2 linked regions of the Kineosporia succinea genome follow. The protein of the gene in region 1 interacts with the protein of each later gene in a pairwise test. Links are inferred from orthologs where the notes say so. Each region holds a gene or a part of one and is shown in the gene's direction. Other genes may lie near its edges. The genes, in order: J2S57_RS08495 and ndk.

The links.
Region 2: the proteins of J2S57_RS08495 (region 1) and ndk interact in binary tests that used the Escherichia coli proteins (3 or more experiments, as listed by UniProt). The link is inferred for Kineosporia succinea from one-to-one orthologs.

The regions. Positions count from the first base shown.
Region 1 is NZ_JAUSQZ010000001.1:1,920,050-1,931,701, forward strand. What follows is about bases 4,246-7,244. They hold J2S57_RS08495 (uracil-DNA glycosylase), read left to right. Parts: upstream 4,246-5,383; coding sequence 5,384-6,106; downstream 6,107-7,244. Other genes in these bases: J2S57_RS08490 (pyridoxal phosphate-dependent decarboxylase family protein), read right to left, coding at 4,246-5,389; J2S57_RS08500 (bifunctional FO biosynthesis protein CofGH), read right to left, coding at 6,176-7,244. Outside these bases: J2S57_RS08470 (bifunctional 3'-5' exonuclease/DNA polymerase), read left to right, coding at 1-2,020; J2S57_RS08475 (cold-shock protein), read right to left, coding at 2,342-2,548; J2S57_RS08480 (LytR C-terminal domain-containing protein), read right to left, coding at 2,894-3,553; J2S57_RS08485 (DUF3263 domain-containing protein), read right to left, coding at 3,697-3,975; more of J2S57_RS08490, read right to left, coding at 4,037-4,245; more of J2S57_RS08500, read right to left, coding at 7,245-8,740; J2S57_RS08505 (SDR family oxidoreductase), read left to right, coding at 8,966-9,838; J2S57_RS08510 (hypothetical protein), read right to left, coding at 9,959-10,330; J2S57_RS08515 (dihydrolipoyl dehydrogenase family protein), read left to right, coding at 10,469-11,652. UniProt on the Escherichia coli protein: Excises uracil residues from the DNA which can arise as a result of misincorporation of dUMP residues by DNA polymerase or due to deamination of cytosine.
Region 2 is NZ_JAUSQZ010000001.1:4,160,886-4,172,289, forward strand. The notes cover bases 5,118-7,868. They hold ndk (nucleoside-diphosphate kinase), read left to right. Parts: upstream 5,118-6,157; coding sequence 6,158-6,580; downstream 6,581-7,868. Other genes in these bases: J2S57_RS17965 (SDR family oxidoreductase), read left to right, coding at 5,118-5,674; J2S57_RS17970 (hypothetical protein), read right to left, coding at 5,742-5,978; J2S57_RS17980 (DUF6493 family protein), read left to right, coding at 6,625-7,868. Also shown: J2S57_RS17945 (sugar phosphate isomerase/epimerase family protein), read left to right, coding at 1-407; J2S57_RS17950 (PQQ-dependent sugar dehydrogenase), read left to right, coding at 404-3,460; J2S57_RS17955 (sugar phosphate isomerase/epimerase family protein), read left to right, coding at 3,522-4,526; J2S57_RS17960 (DUF4233 domain-containing protein), read left to right, coding at 4,547-4,918; more of J2S57_RS17965, read left to right, coding at 5,012-5,117; more of J2S57_RS17980, read left to right, coding at 7,869-9,378; J2S57_RS17985 (SWIM zinc finger family protein), read left to right, coding at 9,463-10,839; J2S57_RS17990 (DUF6493 family protein), read left to right, coding at 10,836-11,404. UniProt on the Escherichia coli protein: Major role in the synthesis of nucleoside triphosphates other than ATP. The ATP gamma phosphate is transferred to the NDP beta phosphate via a ping-pong mechanism, using a phosphorylated active-site intermediate.

The DNA.
Region 1 (11,652 bases):
GTCCGAGGTCGCCCGGCTGGAGTCCGGGGGTGCGCCGGGCGCCGGCTCGACCAGTTTGGGCTCGACCGGTTCGCACGCTGCCGGTTCGGGGACGGCCAGTTCGCGGATGGCCAGCTCGGCTGCGGCCAGTTCGGGGGCGGCGGGGCCGCGCTGGGTCTGGTGGCGCACGGCCGAGGTGCATCCGCTGTTGCTCGAGGCCGGGGTTCGGGTGGCGCGGTGTCATGACCTGTCGGCCGTGGAGAACCTGCTGCACACCTACGAGGGCGAGCCGTTCGTGCCACCGCAGTCGGCGGGGCGGGAGGCCGCGGCAGCCGCCGCCGCGGCCTCGCGGCGGGGCACGCAGATCTCGTTGTTCGGTGAGGGGGAGGCGGGTGGTGGAACCAGGATGCGTGGCGGCACCTTCTCCGGCCGGGGCCGGGACGCCGCCGAGAGCTCCGGTAAGACAGCCGGGCCCGACAACGCGGGTGACCTGAACGGGATGAGCGGCTCGGACGAGGGCGACGGGCCGGACGAGGTCGGCGGCGGCTGGGTGCCGACAGACGCCGGCGTGTCGCTGGGAAGCGGCGGGGCGGTCAGCGGCACGGTCGGCGAGGCGACGACCAGCGGGGCGGTCGGCGGCGCGACGGGCAGCGGCACGATCAGCGGGGCGACGGTCGGCGAGGCGACGGGCAGCGGCACGATCGGCGAGGCGACGGTCAGCGGCGCGGTGGTCCAGCAGGCCGACACGCGCACGGAGCCTCCCCAGGACCTGCCCGGGTTGCTCGGGCTCTACGCCGCGCAGCTGGCCCACGTCGAGCGGGTCCGGTCGGCTCGCCCCGGGTTCCCGTTGCTGGTGGCCGCCGAGTCCGCCGCGCACCTGGCCGCCGTCGAGATGGGGCGGGCCGGGCTGCCCTGGAACACCCGCATCCACGACGACGTGCTCACCGATCTGCTCGGCCCGCGTCCGCAGCACCACGGTCGTCCGCGCAAGCTGCAGACGCTGGCCGAGGAGGTCTCGCGCGAGCTCGTGCCGAACAGCACCGGACCCGGCCTGGCCGTGAACCCGGACTCCCCGGTCGAGGTGCTCAAGGCCCTCAAGCGGCAGGGCGTGATGGCCAAGAGCACCCGGGCCGGGGAGCTCAAGGAGATCGACCACCCCGCGATCAAGCCGCTGCTGCGGTACAAGGAGCTCTCCCGGCTGCACGTCGCCCACGGCTGGTCGTGGCAGGACGAGTGGGTGCGCCAGGGCCGGTTCCACGCCGAGTACGTCCCCGGCGGCGTCGTCACCGGGCGCTGGGCCACCGACGGCGGCGGGGCGCTGCAGATCCCCAAGGTGATGCGGGCCTGCGTGGTGGCCGACCCGGGCTGGGTGCTCGTGGCGGCCGACGCGGGCCAACTCGAGCCCCGCATCCTGGCCGCCCTCTCCGGCGACCGCGGCATGATCGCCGCCACCGCCGACCCCGACCTCTACACCGCCCTCGCCCGGCAGGCTCTGGGCCGTCCCGACGCCCGCGACGAGGCCAAGATCGGCCTCCTGTCCGCCATGTACGGCGCCCGGGCCAACTCCCCCGCCATGGTCGCCCTGCGCCGCCGCTTCCCGCAGGCCCTCGACCTGCTCGAGCGGGCCGCCCGCACCGGCGAGAACGGTGGCGTGGTGCGCTCGGTACTCGGCCGCACCTGTCCCCCGCCGGAACCCACCTGGCAGGACGTCCCGATGGAACAGGCCCTGGCCCGCTCCCGGGCGCGCGGCCGCTTCACCCGCAACTTCGTCATCCAGGCCTCGGCCGCCGACTGGGCCAACGCCCTGGTGGCCGGACTGCGCCGCCGTCTTTCCGTTCTTCCGCAATCCGGGGGCCGCGCGGAACTCGTCTTCTTCCAGCATGACGAGGTCATCGTTCACGCCCCCGCCGCTCTCGCCGGAGAAGCCGTCACCGCGATCGTGGAGAGCGGTACGGAGGCCACTTCGCTGGTTCTCGGGGATCGCGGGGTTCGTATCCCGCTGGCGGCCGCACCGATCGCGTCCTATGCCGAGAAGAATTAGCCGCTCATCGCAATTAGCGCGCCGAGGGCTGGACGGTTCGTTCGCCGAACAATCACGGATCCGAATTGGTCAGACCGACGAGATCCGGCGAAGCCCTTGAAGAAACCCGGCCGACCGGCTAATGGCCTCGGTGAATTCGGCGGCGACCGCGCGACAACGATGCCGATGACGATGTGGGCGACGAAGAGGGCACGATTAGGTCGACTCGATAACCGAATTGTAAAACCTGCGCAAACACGCGAAGCCGCCCCCGGCTGGACCCGGGGGCGGCTTCGGTGACGAGTCAAGTCCTAAGCCCGCCGAGGGCCCACGACAGACGGATCAGGATGCGGGACGCACGGCCTCGGCCTGGGGGCCCTTCTGGCCCTGACCGACCTCGAACTCCACGCGCTGACCCTCGTCGAGCGAACGGTAGCCGTCCATCTGGATAGCCGACCAGTGCACGAAGACGTCCGCGCCACCACCGTCAACGGTGATGAAGCCATAACCCTTTTCGGCGTTGAACCACTTGACGGTTCCCTGAGCCATTCCAACTCCTGCTTGCTGTAACTGCGGCGCGGTTCGAGCACTGCACACGAACCGGGTCTCACGCTCGCCGAGCCCACCCCCGAGAGGGCTGGTCCGGGATGGTCCAACGTGCGGGCCTCTGGCGTGAAGCTGGAGAGGACATTGCTCATCGAACTGTTCGACCGCCACCTACAGTAGCGCCTGAATCGCACAGGCGGGAGATACCAACTCTTAGCGTCCATCGTGAACCGCACTTAGGCGCGACCGGCACTCGCGATGAATTGCCGGCGCCCTTTCTCGAGTCTCCCGACGAAAGCGCCCGGCACCCCCTGAGGGGTACCGGGCGCCGAAGGCCTGAGCATCGGGTTACTGGGTGTCGGACCCCAGGACGACGGTGATGAAGCCCGGGTTCACCGAGGCGTTCAGCGACAGCTCACCGAGGCCCAGCGACTTCTTCACGGCCTGCGCCGTCGCCTTCGAGGCGGCGTCGTTGTAGTAGATCTTCGAGACCGGCAGATCGCGGTTGGCGGAGTTGTCGGTGCGGGACACCGTCCAGCCCTCGCCCTCGAGCTGGTCCTGGTACTTGCCGGCCAGGCCGGCCACCCCGAGCGAGTTCAGCACGACCAGCTTCGTCGACTTGTCCACGTCGCTCGCGGTCTCGTCGGTGCCGCTACCGGTGCCGTCACCGTCTTCGGCCCCCGTGGTCTCCTCGGCGTCGCTACCGGTCCCGGTGTCGTCGCCGGCGGCCCCGCCCGCGTCGGCCGAGGCCGAGGCGGAGGCCGCCGGAGTGGCCTTCGTGTCCTCGTCCTCGCTGAGCGACTGCCCGGCGGCGGAGTTCTTGGTGTCGCCGCGGTTGCCCGCGACCGTGTACACGGCGCCGATCACCAGCACCACGACGGCGAAGCCGGCGATCACCGGCAGGATCGCGGCAACCGCCTTCGGCCGCGCACGGTGTGCACCGCGGCGGCTCGCCTCCACCGGTGCGGCGGAGCGGTCGTCGTAGCCCGGAGGCCTCGTGGCGGTCATCGCATGACTCCCAGAACGATGGAACGGGTACCGCCCGGTTCAGGGGCACCCGACGGCCTGAGACTACCGACCCAGCCCCTCCCGACCAGGTATCTCAGAACGCCATATCACTGTGGTGTGCCCCATCGGATGACTCTGGTCACTCAGCCGTGAGTGTCCAGTGACCGAGCGGAACCACTCCGGCGTCGCGTCTGACGCATCCGGCGCAGGCGTTTCACCAGCATAGGGTCGGTGGCAAGAGCCTCGGGTCGGTCGATCAGCGTATTCAGCACCTGGTAGTACCGGGTGGCCGGCAGGTCGAAGAGCTCACGGATGGCCTGTTCCTTGGCCCCGGGGAAGCGGAACCAGCGGCGCTCGAAGGCCAGGATCCCGGCCTCCTGCTCGCTGAGCCCACCCGTGGGCGCATCCGGTTCGGGTTCCATCCCATCTCCTCCTGACAGCCGTGCCGGATCCACTCTAGATCCGCGTCCGCACGGGTGTCATTCACACCAGGCTGTCCAGGATCAGGTCGATATCCGCCTCGCTGGTCTCCGGGTTGACCACGGCCAGCCGCGTCACCGTCTCCCCGGCGTGCACGGTCGAGACCACGAAACCGACGTCGTCGGCCAGCAACCGCTCCGACCAGGCGCGATAGTCGTCCGGCGTCCAGCCCCGGCGGCGGAAACAGACCACCGACAGCTCCGGCTCGTGCAGCAGGTCGAGCACGTCACTGGCGCGGACCCGGTCGGCGGCGTGCCGGGCCACGGTCAGCGTGCGCTCGACGGCGTCGGTGTAGGCCTGCGTGCCGTGGGTCGCCAGGGAGAACCAGAACGGCAGCCCGCGAGCCCGGCGGGTCAGGCCGACCGCGTAGTCGCTGGGGTTCCACTCGTCGTCCTGGCTCAGCACCTCCAGGTAGCCGGCCCGCTGCGTGTGCGCGGCCCGGGCCTGCGCCGGATCGCGGTAGACCAGCGCGCAGCAGTCGAAGGGCGCGAACAGCCACTTGTGCGGATCGACCACGAACGAGTCGGCGCGCTCGATCCCGGCGAACCGGTGACGCACGCTCGGTGCCGCCAGTCCGGCCAGCCCGTAGGCCCCGTCGACGTGGAACCAGAGACCGAGCTCCTCGCAGACCGCGCCGACCGACTCCAGGTCGTCGACGATGCCGAGGTTGGTGGTGCCGGCCGTGGCCACCACCGCGAACACCCCGTCGTGCCCGGAGTCGGCCAGCGCCGCGCGCAACAACGAGCCGGTCAGCCGTCCGTCCGGACCGACCGGCACCCCGACGAAGTCGACGTCCATCACGTCGCAGGCGCTGACGATGGACGAGTGGGCATTCGTCGTGCCCGCGATCGCCCAGCGGCCGGGCAGGCGGCCGGCCCGGGACAGGCGGGCCCGGTGGCGCGCGGCGACCAGCGCCGAGAGGTTGCCGAAGGTGCCGCCCGGCACGAAGACCCCGCCGGCCTGGGGCGGGAGCCCGGCCAGGCCGGCCAGCCAGGCCAGCGCCTGGTTCTCGGCGTAGACCGCGCCCGAGCCCTCCATCCAGGTGCCCGCGTACAGGCTGGACGCGCTCACCACGAGGTCGAAGAGGGTGGACGCCTTGGTCGGGGCGCACGGGATGAAGGAGAGGTAGCGCGGATGGTCGGTGGAGATGCAGGCCTGGGCGAGCACGTCGCCGAACAACCGCATGGCCTTCTCACCGCCCATGCCCTCAGGGGTGACGGTCTCGCCGACCAGGGCGCGCAGTTCGGCCGCGGTGCGAGGGGAATCCAGGGGGACGTGCTGGTAACTCATCCGGTCCCGTGAGTAGCTCATCACGGCCTCGGCGAGGACCTCTGTCCCGGCGTCGTAGCGATGCACGGATGTGCAGTCTATGTCCAGCTGACGCTAGATTCGGCGATCGTGACACGCCGACCACTCGCGGAACAGATCGACCCGGGCTGGGCCGCCGCCCTCGCCCCGGTCGAGGAGAAGATCGCCGAGATGGGCGACTTCCTTCGTCAGGAGATCGCCGAGGGCAGGACCTACCTGCCTGCCGGCCCCAACGTGCTGCGTGCGTTCAAGCAGCCGCTGAACGAGGTGCGCGTACTGATCGTGGGCCAGGACCCGTACCCCACACCGGGTCACGCGGTCGGGCTCTCGTTCTCGGTGGCGCCCGACGTGCGTCCGCTGCCGCGCAGCCTGAACAACATCTTCAAGGAACTGCACGACGACCTGGGCATCGAGCCCTCGAAGTCGGGCGACCTGACCCCGTGGGCCGAGCGCGGCGTGCTGATGCTCAACCGGGTGCTGACCGTCGCGCCCGGGGCCGCCGGTTCGCACCGCGGCAAGGGCTGGGAAGAGATCACCGCCCAGGCCATCCACGCGCTCGTCGAGCGGGACGAGCCGCTGGTGGCGATCCTCTGGGGTCGCGACGCACGCTCCCTCGCCCCCGCGCTGGAAGACATCCCGCGGATCGAGAGCGCCCACCCCAGCCCGCTCTCGGCCAACAACGGCTTCTTCGGCTCCAAGCCGTTCAGCCGGGCCAACGCCGAGCTCGAGGATCTCGGCGCCGAGCCGATCAACTGGGCTCTGTAAGGCTTTTCAGACACCAACGGTGGACGCGCCGGTCACCTCGACCGGCGCGTCCACCGTGGGCGTCCCGGTTCAGTTCGCCTGCAGGTGCACCTCTTCGTAGAGGGTGTTGCGCTGCCGGGCGGGCCGGTCGAGGTGCTCGGAGATGTCTTCCAGCTCGGCCACGGTCTTCAGCGAACCGTACTGCGAACCGGCCATTCTCGAGATGGTCTCCTCCATCAGCGTGCCGCCCACGTCGTTGGCACCGGCCTGCAGCATGGCCCGGGTGCCGTCCACGCCGAGCTTGACCCACGACGTCTGGATGTTGTCGATGCGGCCGTGCAGAAGGATTCTCGCGAGCGCGTGCACCACCAGGTTGTCGCGCATCGTGGGGCCCGGGCGGGCGACACCGGCCAGGTAGATCGGCGCGTTCTGGTGCACGAACGGCAGCGCCACGAACTCGGTGAACCGGGCGTTGCCGTACTCGATGCTGCGGTCCTGCAGCTCGGCGAGCAGACGTAGGTGCCGGGCCCAGTGCGCGGGGTTGTCCACGTGGCCGTACATCATGGTGGACGACGTATGCAGACCCACCTGGTGGGCAGTGGTGACGACCTCGATCCACTCCGCGGTGGGCAGCTTGCCCTTGGTCAGGATCCAGCGCACGTCGTCGTCGAGGATCTCGGCGGCGGTGCCGGGCATCGAGTCGACCCCGGCCTCCTTGGCCTGCTGCAGCCACTCTCGGATCGGCAGGCCGGTGCGGGTCGAGCCGTTGATGACCTCCATCGGGCTGAAGGCGTGCATGTGCATCTGCGGCACGGCCTCTTTCACGGCCCGGGCGATGTCGAAGTAGGCGCCCGCGGGCAGGTGCGGGTCGATGCCACCCTGCATGCAGACCTCGGTCGCACCCACGGCCCAGGCCTCGCGCACCCGGTTCTTCACCTCCTCGAGCGAGAGGGTGAACGCGTCGTCGTCGTTGCGGCGCTGGGCGAAAGCGCAGAAGCGGCAACCGGTGTAGCAGACGTTGGTGAAGTTGATGTTCCGGTTGACGATGTAGGTGACGTCGTCGCCGACCGCCTCGCGGCGCAGGTCGTCGGCGATCCGGGCGAGCTGCTTGAGCGCGTCGCCCTCGGCGTAGGCGAGCAGCACCGACTGCTCCTCGGTGAGGGCCTGCGGGTCACTCTCGGCCGTGCTGAGCGCCTTGACCATGTCACCGTCGGCCCGCTCGGGAGCGCCGGTCTGCAGGGCCTTCTCACGCAGGGCGGACCAGTCGCCGTACACGTCATCGAAGTCGCTGCGCCGGTCACTGGTGCGGCCGGTGGTGTCGATCGTGACGTTCAGGTCGATACGGCCACTACTGCCCCACTCGGGATCCGGCTCCTGCCAGGGCATCCCCTTGGGCATTCTCGTCGGATCGGCCAGGCCCTCCCGATCCCCACCCTCGAGCATGAGGGCCTTCACGTGCCCGTAAACCCGCGGATCGAGCCAGGGTTCACCGACGGCCGCGTACTCCGGGTGCACCGTGAGCCGCTCGACCAGCTCGAAACCGGCGTCGGCGCTGTACTTCTCCAGGTCGTCGAGGTGTGGCCAGGGGCGCTCGGGGTTGACGTGGTCGGGCGTGAGCGGCGAGACACCGCCCCAGTCGTCCGCCCCGGCCCTCAGCAGCAGACCGAGCTGCCCGGGCTCGGACAGGTTGGGCGGCACCTGGATCCGCATCCGCGGGCCCATCACGATGCGCGCGACCGCGACGGCGGCCAGGTACTCGTCGTCACCGGCGTCGGCGACCGAGCGCATCGCGGTCTTCGGCTTGGCCCGGAAATTCTGGATGATCACTTCCTGGATGTGGCCGTACTCGCGGGCCAGGCGGCGCAGCGCGAACAGCGACTCGGCGCGGTCGGTGAACGACTCCCCGATACCGATCAGCAGGCCGGTGGTGAACGGGATGTTGTGGCGCCCGGCGTCTTCGATCACCCGCAGCCGCACGTCCGGGTCCTTGTCGGGGCTGCCGTAGTGGGCCTGGCCGGGGGTCTCGTAGAGGTGGCGGCTCGTGGTCTCGAGCATCATCCCGACGCTCGGCGAGACCGGCTTCACCCGGCCCAGGTCCTGCCACGACATCACGCCCGGGTTCAGGTGCGGCAGCATGCCGGTGGTCTCGAGCACCTGCACCGCGAGCGAGCGGATGTAGCCCAGGGTGGAGGAGTACCCGGCCTCCTCCAGCCACTCCCGGGCCTCCGGCCAGCGGTCCTCCGGGCGGTCGCCGAGGGTGAAGAGCACCTCCTTGCAGCCGAGCGAGGCACCCTGACGGGCGACGCGGAGCACGTCGTCCGGGGTCATGTAGAGCGACTTGCCCTCACGCTCGAGCTGCTTCGGGGTCTTGACGAAGGTGCAGTAGTGGCAGCGGTCGTTGCACAGGTGGGTGACCGGCACGAACACCTTGCGGGAGTAGGTGACGACGCCCGACCGCCCCGCGCTGGCCAGCCCCGCGTCGCGCACCGCACCGGCCGCGCGCAGGAGCCGTTCGAGGTGCTCACCGCGGGCCTGCAGCAGTACCTCGGCCTCCACCGGGTCCAGGGTCACGCCGTCCTCGGCCCGCCGCAGGGCCCGGCGCAACGCGGTGTCGGTCGGTGCCGGGCCGGTGGCCGGGGTCGGCGTCTGGGTCACGTAAGACTCCTCTGCGGTGGTGGTGCTGGCGGGGGTCCTCCTGCCCTGGTGCGAACCTACGCCGACACCCAGTGCATTCCTGACCGGCTCGCTCCGTGAATCACGCCTGGCCGCGAACGACGTCGCCCATGTCACACAGTGCCGCAGACGTATCAGCCGGAGGCGGCCGAGCATCTTCGTCAACGGGATTCCCGTCCGCCCCCGACATCGAGGAGACTCAGCGCGATGCGCACCCCGGAGCCGATCGGCGGCAAGGTCGTGGTCATCACCGGCGCGGCTCGAGGTATCGGCGCGGCGCTGGCGGAACGGCTCGCCGACCGGGGGGCCCGCGTGGCCCTGGTCGGGCTGGAGCCGGAGCAGCTCGCGGCGGTCGCGGCCCGTTGCGGGCGCGGCGCGGCCTGGTTCGAGTGCGACGTGACCTCGCCCGAGGCGCTGGCCGAGACCGTGGCCGGCGTCGAGAAGCGGTTCGGCGGGGTGGACGTGCTGGTCGCCAACGCCGGGATCGCGATGGGCAGCCCGCTGCGGCTGTCCGACCCGGACGCCTACGACCGGGTGATCGAGGTCAACCTGATGGGGAGCATCCGCACGGTGCGGGCGTTCCTGCCGCTGCTGATCCGCAGCCGGGGCTACTACCTGCAGATCGCCTCGCTGGCCGCACTGTCACCGACCCCGATGATCACCGCCTACGGCGCCAGCAAGGCGGGGGTGGAGGCCTTCGCCCTGGGCCTGCGCACCGAGCTGGCCGGGCACGGGGTGGGGGCCGGGGTGGCCTACCTGTCGTTCACGGACACCGACATGGGACGCGTCGCCGGACGCAGCGGGCGGCTGCGGCTGCACGACCTCGACTCGGCGATCGGCCGGCTGGTCTCGGGCATCGAGCGGCGGTCGACCTACGTGTACGGGCAGCGCTTCATCCGGCTGCTGAGGCCGGTGCGCGGGGTGATGCCGGGTGTGGTGCACCTGCTCGGACGGGGGCCGGCGGCCCGGTTCGAGACGTCGCTCGCCCAGGCCGGACCCCAGGCGTCGTCACCCATCGGGCCGGGTGGGCGCGCGGACACCAAGGCCCGCACGGCGCCCGACCCGGAGCCGAGCGCCTGATCCCCTCGTGCGGTAGGTGACCGGGGTACGGCGAAAGGCAGCGTCGCCCCGGGCCCGGTGCCCCCACGCAGCGGCGGGCGAGTCAGCCGGGTCAGGTGCGTCGGACCGGCACCGGGTGTCTCAGTGCTGCGACGGCGGCCCGTACTTCGGGGCCTCGCCGGGCGGGGTGCCGTAGGCCGGGGCGTCGGACGAGGCCTGCCCGGTCGAGCTCTGCCCGGTCGAGCGCTGCGGTGATGCGGCCCCGCCCTGCGGCTGGTCGCCCTTGGGCTTGTCACCCGCGGCGTCTTTCAGGCGCTTGGTCAGGCCCTGGGCCTGGGCCTGCACCTTGGCCCGGGTCTCCGGGTCCTTGAGCTTCTTGCTGATCTGCTGGGCCTGCGCCTGCACCTTGGCCCGGGTGGCCGGGTCCTTGGCGGCGGTCTGGACCTGCTGGATCAGTTTCTTCCCCTGCGAGGAGCGGGCGAACGCGCTGACTTTCCCAAGAAATCCGGCCATGGTCCACGGTAACCGCTGAGCCGCCCGGAAGCATCCGCCGAGCTTCCCGCCGAGATGCCGAAGCACCAGGTCGGCGGCAGGATTCGGGTCATGCGAGGGTCCAGCGACAGTGAATTGGCAGAGGCTGTCGGGAAAGCCGTGAAATCGGCGGCGGAGATCGACGGCGAGCGCTTCGACGTGATCGTGATCGGCACCGGTTCCGCGGGCAAGCCGCTGGCCGGTGAACTGGCCCGGGCCGGCCGCCGGGTGCTCGCGGTCGAGCGGCACCGGTTCGGCGGCGAGTGCGCCTACGTGGCCTGCGTCCCGTCGAAGTCGATGCTGGTCTCGGCCCGGCAGCACCGGGCGCACCCGGCCGCTCCCGACGCCGAGGCCTTCCGCACCGCGGTGGCGGTGCGCGACAAGACGGTCTGGCACCGTGAGGACCTGCACGCCGCGAAGGGCATGCTCGACGACGGCGTGGTGCTGGTGCGGGCCGACGCGACCTTCTCCCCGGGTGAGGTGCACCTGGATCACGAGGCAACCGTGCGCTGGAACGACGCCCTGGTGCTGGCCACCGGGGCGGACGCGGTGATCCCGCCGATCGAGGGCCTGACGAAAGACGCGCCGGGGGTCTGGACCTCGGACGTCGCGCTCTCGAGCGACGAGCTCCCGGCCCGGCTGACCATCCTCGGCGGCGGGGCGATCGGCTGCGAACTGGCCGAGGTCTACGCGTCGTTCGGGTGCCGGGTGACGCTGCTGGAGTCGGCCCCGAACCTGCTGCCCCGCGAGCAGCCCTGGCTCGGCGAGACCCTGGCGCAGGCCCTGCGCGACATCGGCGTGGACGTGCGCACCGGCACCGAGCTCACGAAGGTGGAGGGCCTGCGCCTGACCACCCGGAACGGTACCGAGGACACCGACCGGCTCCTGGTCGCGGTCGGCAAGAAGCCCGTCACCACGGGCTTCGAGGCACTGGGCCTCGACCCCGACAACCTCACCGTCGACGCCCGGATGCGGGTGAAGGGCAGTCGCGACATCTTCGCCGTCGGCGACCTCACCGCGATCAACCCGTACACGCACGGCGCCAACTACCAGGCCCGCATCGTCGCCGCCGAGCTCCTCGGGCGGGGCCGGGACGCCGACCACTCCGGCACCCCTCGCGTCGTCTACACCGACCCCACCGTGCTCGCCGTCGGCGAGACCGAGAAAACCGCAGCCGACCACCACGTCCGCACTTCGACGGCCCGCTCCGACGCGACCGGCACCACCCGGGCCGCGGTGGAACGCACCGTAAACCCGGACGACCACCGGCCGGCCGCGATCGAGCTGATCGCCGACGCCGACAC
Region 2 (11,404 bases), 2.2 Mb from region 1 along the record:
GGCGGCTGGAGTACTTCCTCAAGGTCACCGACCCGAAGTACGTGCACCTGGAGATGGACGTGTTCTGGGCGCACGTGGCCCAGTACAAGTTCAAGGAGTACACCGCGCCGGACGGCTCGACCCGCACGGACGTCTTCGACCCGGCCGCCACGGTGCTCAGCGCCAACGCCCGGTTCCCGCTCTTCCACGCCAAGGACGGTGAGCCCGACCTGGACGTGGCCAACGGCTACGACATCGTGCCGTTCGGCACCGGCAAGATCGACTACGAGAGGTTCTTCGACCGGGTGGGGCGCACCGACACCCGTAACCCGATGGTCGAGCAGGACACGGCCCCCGGTGGCACCGCCGCGCCGGCCCAGTCGCTGCAGCACGCCCGGCTGGGCCTGCAGCACCTGGCGTCGCTGTGAAGGGCGCGCTGAAGCTCTTCCTGGCGGTACTGCTGGCGTTCGGGGCACTGCTCTTCGTGCCGCCGGCGGCGAGTGCGCACCCGGGCCACGAGGGTGACGAAGACCCGCTGAACTGGGCCAACTACGAGAAGATCACGCTCACCAAGGACACCGGTGAGCCGATCGACCTGGCCGTGCTGCCCGACAGCCGGGTGCTGCACACCGCGCGCGACGGCGTGGTACGGCTGACCGACCCGGCCACCGGCGTCACCACGCAGGCCGGCAAGTTCGACGTCTACAACAACTCCGAGGACGGCCTGCAGACGGTCACCCTCGACCCGGACTTCGCGGAGAACGGCTGGGTCTACTTCTACTACGCGCCGAAGACCATGACGGCGCCCTACCCCACGACCACCCCGACCGGCAGCGCGCCGAACACCCTCCCGGCAGGCGCGGACGAGTCGTACTGGAACCAGTGGAAGGGCTACAACCAGCTCTCCCGGGTGAAGTTCTCCTCGGCCTCGGGAAAGATCGACCTGGCCACCGAGCAGGTCATCATCAAGGTGGAGCAACAGCGCGGCCAGTGCTGCCACGTGGCCGGTGACGTCGACTTCGACGGTGACGGCAACCTCTACCTGGCCACCGGCGACAACACCCCGGCGGGCACGCCGGGCGCCGACGGCTTCGCCCCGAACAACGACCGCGCGGGCTACAACCCGGGTTTCGACTCGCGGCGGGGTGCGGGCAACACCAACGACCTGCGCGGCAAGATCCTGCGCATCACGGTCGCGGCCGACGGCTCGTACACGATCCCGGACGGCAACCTGTACCCGGAGGGTACCGAGAAGACCCGCCCGGAGATCTTCGTGCAGGGGGTGCGCAACCCGTTCCGTATCGACGTGGACGCGGAGACCAACAGCGTCTCGTGGGGTGACTACGGACCGGACGCCGGTGTCGCGAACGCCCAGCGCGGCCCGATGGGCTACGTCGAGTGGAACACGGTGAGCATCGACGAGCCGGAGAACTCGGGCTGGCCGTACTGCACCGGGAACAACTTCAACTACAACGAGTGGAACTACGAGACCGCCACTGCCGGTGCGTTCTTCGACTGCGGGGCCGGGGCTGCGAACAACTCGCGCTGGAACACCGGTCTGGCCACGCTGCCGCCGGCGACGCCCGCCGACCTCTACTACGGGGACGACGCGGACGACCAGCCGTGGCCGGAGCTGACCGACTTCGACGCGCAGGGCGGCCAGGGCCCGATGGGTGGCCCGGTCTACCACTACGACGCCGACAACGACTCCACCACCAAGTTCCCCGAGTACTGGGACAGCAAGGCGTTCTTCGCCGAGTTCTCCCAGGACTACCTGGCGGCGTTCACGGTCGACTGGCCGGCCGGCCCGGTCTCGAAGATCGAGCAGTTCCTGCCGAACGCCGACCTCACCACGAACGGGCAGCCGATCACCGACAGCCCGATCGACATCGAGTTCGGGCCGGACGGGGCGCTCTACGTGCTCGACTACGGTGACGGCTTCTTCCGGCAGAACCCGGACGCCGGGCTGTACCGGATCGACTGGGCGCCGGGCAACAAGTCCCCGCAGGCTCACATCGACGCCGATCCGGCCAGCAGCAGCTCGGCTCCGCTGACGGTCGAGTTCTCCGGCGCCGGGTCGGTCGACCCGGAGGGCGAGGACCTCACCTATGAATGGGACTTCGACGCCGACGGGACGTTCGACGCGACCGGCGTCACCGCGTCCCACACCTATACCGAACTCGGGAAGTACACGCCGCGGCTGCGGGTCACCGACCCGGAGGGCAAGTACGGCCTGACCTCCACGGCCATCAGCGTCGGCAACGTGGCGCCGACGGTCACGGTGACCACCCCGTCGAACGGCGCGTTCTTCACCTGGGGCGAGGGCGTTCCGTTCACGGTCACCACCGACGATCCGGAGGACGGGGCGGCGACGGTGTGCTCGCGGGTCGCCTGGACCTTCGGGCTGGGGCACGACCGGCACGCGCACCCGCTGAGCCAGGGCACGGGCTGCTCGTTCACCATCCCGACGCCGGCCGACGCCCAGGAGCACGGGGTCACCGAGAACATCTTCGGGGTGGTGGTGATCCGTTACACCGACGCCGGTGCGAACGGGGTGCCGGCCGCCACCGGTGAGGTCTCGATGATCCTCAACCCCCGTGTGCAGCAGGCGGAGTGGGCCGACGAGCAGCAGGGCGTCGAGATCGTCGACGACGCCGCGGCCGGTGGCCTGCGCAAGGTGACGTCGTTCGACGAGGGCGACCACCTGGGCTGGGACCCGGTCAACCTGGGCACGGTGAACTCGGTCGTCGTCGCCTCGTCCGGATCCGGCACGCTCGCGTTCCGCTGGGGCACGCCGGACGCCACCCCGTTCGCCACGCTGAGGGTGAACAGTGAGGGCATCGCCGAGAAGGCCGTCGGTCTGGGGTCCGCGAAACCGTCGGGCACCGGCAAGCTCTACGTCACCTCCTCGGGGGGCGTGGTGCTGGACCAGCTGACCTTCTCCACCGAGGAGGGCCCGGTGGACTCCACCCCGCCCGAGGTGACCGTGACCGGTGTGGAGGCCGGCGCGTCCGTCGGTGACTCGAAAACCGTGACCCTGGGCTGGGAGGCGACCGACGACAGCGGGATCGAGAGCGTGAAGGGCACGCTCGACGGCAAGGAGATCATGTCGGGTGCCAAGATCGCCCTTTCGACGCTGGACCTCGGCAAGCACACGCTGACGGTCACGGCGACGGACAAGGCCGGTCAGACCACCACGAAGAGCGTCGAGTTCACCGTGGTGACCTCGTTCGCCGACGTGAAGGCCCTGATCACGCAGTACGCCAAGGACAAGAAGGTGACCAGGGGCGGGGCCGTGCTGCTGCAGTCCGAGCTCGAGGCCGCCCGTCAGCTGGCGGTGGCGAAGAAGACCGTGAAGGCGGTGACGGCGCTGAGGGTGCTCGACGCGTCGCTGACCAGGCTCACGGTGCCGGACGCGGACGCCCGCAAGGTGCTGAGGCGGGACACGGCCGATCTGATCAAGCAGGTGCAGAAGAAGTAGTTCCGGCTGTCGCCCGGGCCTTCGTGGTGAAGGCCCGGGCGACTCGTTCGTGGGAGACGAGATGGCGCGACCGATCACTCTTTTCACCGGTCAGTGGGCCGATCTGCCGTTCGAGGAGGTCTGCCGGCTGGCCTCCGGGTGGGGTTACGACGGCCTCGAGATCGCCTGCTGGGGAGATCATCTCGACGTGGTGCGGGCGGCGGAGGACGACGCCTATCTGCGCGGGCGTGTCGATGTGCTGGACAAGCACGGCCTGAAGGTCTGGGCGATCTCGAACCACCTCACCGGCCAGGCGGTGTGTGACGACCCGATCGACACCCGGCACCGCGACATCCTCGGCGACCGGGTGTGGGGTGACGGTTCCCCCGAAGGGGTGCGGACCCGTGCGGCTCGCGAGATCGAGTACACCGCCCGGGCCGCCGCCCGGCTCGGGGTGAACACGGTGGTCGGTTTCACCGGGTCGGCCATCTGGAAGTACGTGGCGATGTTCCCGCCGGTCTCGCAGGCGCTGGTGGACGACGGGTACCAGGACTTCGCGGACCGGTGGAACCCGATCCTCGACGTGTTCGACGCCGAAGGGGTGCGTTTCGCCCACGAGGTGCACCCGTCCGAGATCGCCTACGACTACTGGACGGCGCAGCGCGCGCTGGAGGCGATCGGGCACCGTGAGGCGTTCGGCCTGAACTGGGACCCGAGCCACTTCGTCTGGCAGGACCTCGACCCGGTCGGTTTCCTCTGGGACTTCAGGGACCGGATCTACCACGTGGACTGCAAGGACGCGAAGCGCCAGGTCGGCAACGGGCGCAACGGCCGGCTCGGCTCGCACCTGGCCTGGGCCGACCCGCGGCGCGGGTGGGACTTCGTCTCCACCGGTCACGGCGACGTGCCGTGGGAGGCGTGCTTCCGCATGCTCAACGCGATCGGTTACGACGGGCCGATCTCGGTGGAGTGGGAGGACGCGGGGATGGACCGGCTGGTCGGCGCCCCGCAGGCGCTGGAGTTCGTGCGGTCGCAGCTGTTCGACCCGCCGGCGGCGGCCTTCGACGCCGCGTTCTCGAGCCGCTAGCTCTTTGACACACTGGGTGGGTGCGTAACCCGATGCGGATGATGGCCGCGACCACCCTCATCAGCGAGGCGCTGGTGCTGTTCTTCGCCGGCCTGGTGGCCATGCAGCTCTCGTCACTGTCCACCGGGCAGGCCCTGGGCATCACCTGGAGCCTGGCCGTGGTCTGCTTCCTGGCCGCCGGGATGCTGCGGGGCCGTGCGGGTTACGTGTTCGGCTCGGTGCTGCAGCTGTCGCTCTTCGCGATCGCCTTCTGGGTGCCCGCGATGATCTTCGTGGGCGTGCTGTTCGGCGCCCTGTGGATCGCGTCACTCGTGATCGGTTCGCGCATCGAGCGGGAGATGGCCGAGCGAGCGGCGTCGTCCGAGGTGGAACGGCCCGCGGGATCCCTGTAGCAGTGGGCCGCCCGCCGACGGGCCGCATCCGCCCGGAGATTCATCACCTCCCAGCCCGGGACAGGCCACGGAACCTGGGTTAGCGTCTCGATCATGCGCATCGTCATCGCCGGAGGGCACGGAAAGATCGCTCTGATCCTGGGCCGGATGCTCCACGACCGCGGGGACGACGTGGTCGGCATCATCCGGAACCCCGACCAGGCCGACGACCTGCGCGCGGTGGGGGTCACTCCCGCCGTGCTCGACCTGGAGCAGGCGGACGTCGAGGCGGTCGCGCGGCTGCTCTCGGGCGCCGACGCCACGGTGTTCGCGGCCGGGGCCGGTCCGGGCAGCGGTGTGCCGCGCAAGGACTCGGTCGACCGGGGCTCGGCGGTGCTGCTGGCGGAGGCGGCCGAGAAGGCCGGAGTGCCTCGGTTCGTGCAGGTTTCGAGCCTCGGCGCCGACTCGGTGGCCGGTGGGGCGCGGCCCGACGGGGTCGACGACGTGTTCTACGCCTACCTGCAGGCCAAGCTCGCGGCGGAAGACGACCTGCGCTCGCGGGATCTCGGCTGGACCGTCCTGCGTCCGGGCGCGCTCATCGACGGCCCGGGCACCGGGCAGGTCCGGCTGGCACCGAGCGTTCCGCGCGGTTCGGTTCCGCGCGCCGACGTCGCGGCCACGATCGTGGCCCTGCTCGACGCTCCCGCGACCGCGCGCAAGGTGCTCGAGCTGGTCTCGGGCAACGCCGAGATCGCGGCGGCTGTCCGTAAGGCCTGAGTGCTCCTCGCCGCTTCTCGTGCTCCTCGCCGCTTCTCGTGCTCTTCGGTGCTTGAGGACGCGGCGGTCAGGCCGCCGGGGTCGGGTCCAGTTCCGGGGCGGTGGGGTCTTCCTGCTGCACCCGGGGGTCGATCGAGCGGCGGGGCGCCGGGATCGACCTGGGCATCGGGACGACGGGGACCGGCGCGTCCTGCTCCGGAGCGGGCTGCCGGCGCAGCAGGCCGAGCAGGGCGGGGCGGTTCGTGTTCTCGACGGCGGCGGACAGCACCGACGTCAGCACGGTGGTCAGCGGGGGCCGGTCCATCGATCCTCCATCGTTCTTCACTCTGTGCGACGGACGCGTCACAGGATGATTCCATCGTTTGGTGTCAGCAATGTCTTGAGGCCTTCAGGGTGATGTTCGTACATCCGGCGCACCGGACACTGATCCGTGTTCAGTAGGCTCTCTTCCGCCTGATGTACACATCACTGAGAGGGACACCCATGGCCACCGAGCGGACGCTCGTTCTTGTGAAGCCGGACGGCGTGCGCCACCGCCAGATCGGTGAGGTCCTGCGCCGCATCGAGGCGAAGGGCTACGACATCGTCGCCCTGCAGCAGTTGGTGCCCACGGCGGAGCTGCTCGAGAAGCACTACGAGGAGCACGTGGGCAAGCCGTTCTACGGCAGCCTGGTCGAGTTCATGATGTCCGGCCCGGTGGTCGCCGCCGTCGCCGAGGGGGAGCAGGTCATCGCCGCCTTCCGCTCGCTGGCCGGTGCGACCGACCCGATCAAGGCCGCGCCCGGCTCGATCCGCGGCGACCTGGCCCGCGACTGGGGCACCAAGGTGCAGCAGAACGTGGTGCACGGCTCGGACTCCCCGGAGTCGGCGGAGCGCGAGATCGGCCTCTGGTTCCCCGCGCTCTGAGCCAGTTCCGCGCTCGTCCTGAGCGCGTTCCGAAGTGAACCCTCGTGCCCACCGGCCGCGTGTCGGTGGGCATGAACCTTCGAGAGCTCCTGCTCGCCGGTGACCTCGATCCGCTGGAGCGGTTCCTGGCCGGGGTCGGCGACGGCGAGCGCCGGGAGCGGTTCGAGGAGCTGAAGACCTTCGCCCGGTCCCAGGAGGCGGAGGCGTCCTGGGACTCCTCCGCCTCGGCCTGGACCGAGCCGCTGCCCGGCGTCGCCGTCGCCACGGTCGTCCTGGCCCCCTCGGCCGCGGCGGCGGCCACGATCCTGAACCGGGCGGCTCTGCGCGAGCGCTGGAGCCGGCTCCCCGTGGACCGGATGGTCCGCGCCGCCGGTGCCCACGGCGTCCTTAAGCTCGACGATCTCGCCCTTCGGCTCGCCGCGCGTCTGCCGCGCAACCCGGAGGACCTCAGCTGGCGGCCGGTCGCCGACCTGATCGTGCGATCAGGGGCCGCGGTGCCCGGCACCGACGAGTTCGTGACCGGCTGGGCCCGCTGGGTGCGGGAGCCCTCGACGGTGTTCGGATGGCCCGAGGACGACGCCGAGCGGGTGGCCCTGATGGCCGCCCGGCTGACCGACGGACCGTTCCTGCCGGTGCTGCTTCCCCGGATCTTCGAGGTGAACCGGGTCGGGACCACCCTCGGCGCACCCCGGGCACTGATCGCGCGGAGCCTGGCCACGCTGCCGCTGGACCGCGCCGATCTGATCGACGGGTGCCTGGTACGGCTGCGGCAGCCGGACCGGCCGGCGTCGCTGAGGTTCTTCTGCGAGCTGCACGACGAACTGCGGCCCACGGCCGAGGAGACGGAACCGCACGCCCTGGCCTACGCGGATCTGGCCGCGGGCGCGCCCTCCCCGGTCGCGGGGTTCGCGCTGCGTCACCTGCGCACCCTGCACGAGGCGGGCCGGCTGGAGCCGAAGGTGGTGCTCGAGGTGGCGCCGGTGCTGCTGGAGCGGTCGGAGAAGGCGGTCGCGCGGGCGGCGGTGAAACTGGTCGCGGCGCTGCCGGACCGCGAGCCGGGTTCTGATCCGGAGCTGCTCGAGGCCCTGGTGGCCGGTTTCCGGTCACCGGTGCCGGACGTGCAGGAGAAGGTCGTGGAGCTGGTGCGGGCCCGGCTGGGCGGGGCGCCGGCGTCCTCGGTGGCCCTGGTGGTCTCCGCGGCGCAGGCTCTGCCGGGCGACCTCCGGGCCCGACTGGGGGTCTCTCCAGATCCTTCTTCTTCGGGCGCCTCCGCCTCGGGGACCAAGGGTTTCGTGGAACCGGAGGTCTCTGTGTCGGGGGTGACAGGTTTCGCGGTACCGGAGGCCTCTGCGTCAGGGGTGACAGGTTTCGCGGTCCCGGAGGCCTCTGCGTCGGGGGCAACGGGTTTCGCGGTACCGGTCGACGAGCCCTGGCCCGAGGCCCTGGGGTCGGCCGCCGAGCTGGCCGCGGAACTGGCGGCCGGAACGCTGCCCGGTTTCGGTACCCCGGAGGCGACCGGGGCGTCCGCACCGCCGGTGGACTGGATCGCCCGGGAACGGGTGATGGCCGCGGTGGCCGCCCTCGACCCGGACGCGGTGCGCGCGGTGCTGGCGACCCAGTGGACCGGCGACCCGCGCACTCCGGGGGGCTGGGTGCCCCCGTGGGACACCAAGCCGTACTCGTTCCTGTGGGACAACGGCTGGCCCGACAACCCGCTCCTGCTGGGCTTCGTCGGCCAGGACGCCCGGGCACGGCTGGAGTCGACGCGAGCCGATCTGCTGGCCGGTCGGCTGACCGATGCCCTGGGGTTCGTGCCCCTGCTGCGGATGGCCGAGATCGGGCTGAGCGAGATCGGGCCGCACCAGCTGCTGTCCACGCCCACCGACGTGTCCGGGCGGGTGCGGGCCGACGTGCTGCTCGACCGGCTGGACGCCCTGGAGGCCCGGGGCGCACAGCCGCTGCCGCTCGACCTGGAGCAGGCGCTGCTGCGGCTGCCCCGGGAGGTCGACCCCGCCCTGGTCACGCGGGCCGCCGCCCTGACCTCGCCGGCCGGGCTCCGGGTGTCACAGTGGCTGACGTCTCCCCGGGAGACGGTGATGACCGTGATCGGCTACGGGGAGCCGGTTCCCGGGACCTACGGGGTGCCGGGGCGACTCAGCGGGCGGCGCGGGGTGGCGGTCCGGGCGTCCTGCCCACCGGGATCCCTGGCCCAGGTGCTCTTCGACCGGGAGGGGCGGTGGCGGCCCGGTTTCGGGCACGTGTTCACGGAGGCCTTCCCCGAGCATCCGGAGGTGATCGCGGTCCACGCGCTCTCCGACCGGGGGGCGATCCGGCGGAACCTGGACCTGGTGGCCCGGTTCGGGCCGGCCCTGGGGCCGGCGACGTCCCTGATCCTGGCGCCTCTGCTGGCGGCCGAACCGGGCGAGAGCCAGCTGGAGGCCCTGGACCTCACCGTCACCCTGGCGGCGGCGGGGGTCCTGCGCGGGGCCGAGATGGGCGACCAGATCGGTGCTCTCGTCGCCGACGGGGCGCGTTCCGGCCGCACGGTGTTCCCGCAGCTGATCACGCTGGCCCAGGTCGCGCCGGGGGAGGCCGTCTGGCCGCTGATCGCCGCGGTGCTGCCCTACGTGCTCGACGGGAAACCGGCCGGGCTGCCCGACCTGCTGGCGGTGGCGACGGATCTGGCGGGGCGGTTCGGGGACGGGACGCCGGTTCCCGGGCTCGCCGAGTTCGCCGCCCGGCCGGGGGCGGGACGGGTGCTCACGCAGGCCCGGAGATTGCTGTCGGTGCTGGTCTAGGGCGGTTTGCCAAGATTGTCGGTGGTCGCTGTTAGCTTCGCCGTGTTGGTCTTTCGCGGGTTTATCGGGGACGTGATCTGAATCGTGCAGGCATTGGCGACCTACTCCTACCGGGCTCCTTCCGAGCTCACCGGTTCCTCCGGGCTGCGGTTGCAGACCAGTGGCGGCCCGGCGGCGAATCCCCGGTTCTTCAGCGGAGACGTGGCCGCTCCGGGGGCGGCCGCGGCCGGGCTGCTGGTCGTCTCGGCGGTGGCGGCGGCCGACTTCCGGCGCGCACCGATGCGCATGCTGCTCGATCCGGTGGTCACCGCCGAGGAGAACAAGCTGCGGTTCGAGGCGTTCTCCGGCTGCACCGGCGTGCACGTGCGGCTCGACCTGCTGCCCGAGGCGCTCGACGGTGACGGGTTCCTGCGGCACGGCACCACCAACATCGACATCAACGCGCCGCTGCGCAAGGCCCTGACCCGGGTGCGTGACGGGCGGCTGCATCTCGACGTCGGGCCGGACGACGTCACGGTCACCACCGGCACCGAGCGGGTGGTCGAGCGCAAGGTGCCGCTGCCCGGCTCCTGGTTGCGCGGTTTCACCGAGACCCAGGTGATCAGCTCGGGTTTCGACGTGCGGGCCGAGGTCGACCGGGCCTCCGCCTCGGCGTTCCTGGCCCGGCTGCCGCACGGCGCCACGCGCGACACGCTGTGGGTGGTGCCGGCCGGGCGCGGGCTGCGGCTCACGGCCCGCCCGGTCGCGGGGGCGGTCGGGCTGGGCGGGGCGCACCGGCTGCAGCTGCTCACGCCGTTCCTGCGGCACGCGAAAACCCTTCGGCTGTACGGGGCGGCACCCGGCTCCGGGCAGTCGCAGGCCACCGGCAGCTGGGAGCTGTCGGGGCCCGGGATGCGGCTCACCCTCACCCTCTCGCCCCAGGCCACCCGGGGTTTCGCGGGTGAGGGCGCCGGGCTGGTGCACCTGGCCGGAGCGCAGGCCGAGGCCGACTCCGACCTGGTGAGCACGCTGCTGGCCTGGGACACGGCGATCGACGTGGCCGATCTCGCCGCCTCCACCGGGCTTCCGGCCGAGCGGGTGCGCGCGGCGCTCACCGTGCTGGCCACGGCCGGGCGGGTGGGCTACGACGTGGCCGAGGCCGCCTACTTCCACCGCTCGCTGCCGCAGGGGCCCGGCGTCGAGCAGCTCAACCCACGGCTGCGGAGGGCCCGCAAACTGCTGGCCGACGGGATGGTCCGGGTGACCGCCGCGGGCACCGAGGTCGTGGGCTCCGAAGGGCGCACGCATCTGGTGCGCACCGTGGGGTCCGCGTCGGTCTGCACCTGCACCTGGTTCCAGGAGCACGCTGGTGACCGGGGGCCGTGCGCCCACGTGCTGGCCGCTTCGCTGGTCCCGGCGCCACCGGGATCCGCGCCGCAGATCCCGGTGGCCGAGGTCTCGGTGCCGGAGGTCACGGCATGAGCGCCGACTGGAACGTGCTGCGTGAGCACCTGAACCGGTTCCGGCCCGACGAGACCGAGGCGTTCGTCGTCGCGGTGCCCGAGGCCGAGCGCCCGGCGCTGGCCAAACTGCTCGGGGCCTGGGTGCGTTCGGAGATGGGCGAGCCCCGGTGGACCGAAGACCCGAGGCGTTCGGCGCTGCCCTCGGTGGCCGTGGCGGCGGTGGCTCTGCTGCCGTCGTCGTCGGCTGCGGCCACGCTGCTGGGCCGGGCCTCCCTGAAGATGCACTGGGACTTCCTGCCCGCCCACCGGATGGCCGCCGTCGCCGCCGCCCGCGGTGTCGACTGGCTGCCCGACCTGGCCTCACGGCTGGCGCTGAAGCTGCCGCGCGACCCGGACGAGACCGGCTGGCCGGGCGTCGCCGAACTGATCGTGGTCACCGGGGCGCCGGTGCCCGAGCACGACACGTTCGTCAACGGCTGGGCCGCGTGGCTGCGCCGGCCGACCTGGGGGCGGGTCTGGCCCGAGGCGGTGCCGGAGCGCGTCACCACGATGTGCGGGCGCCTGCTCGAGGGGCCGTTCCTGCC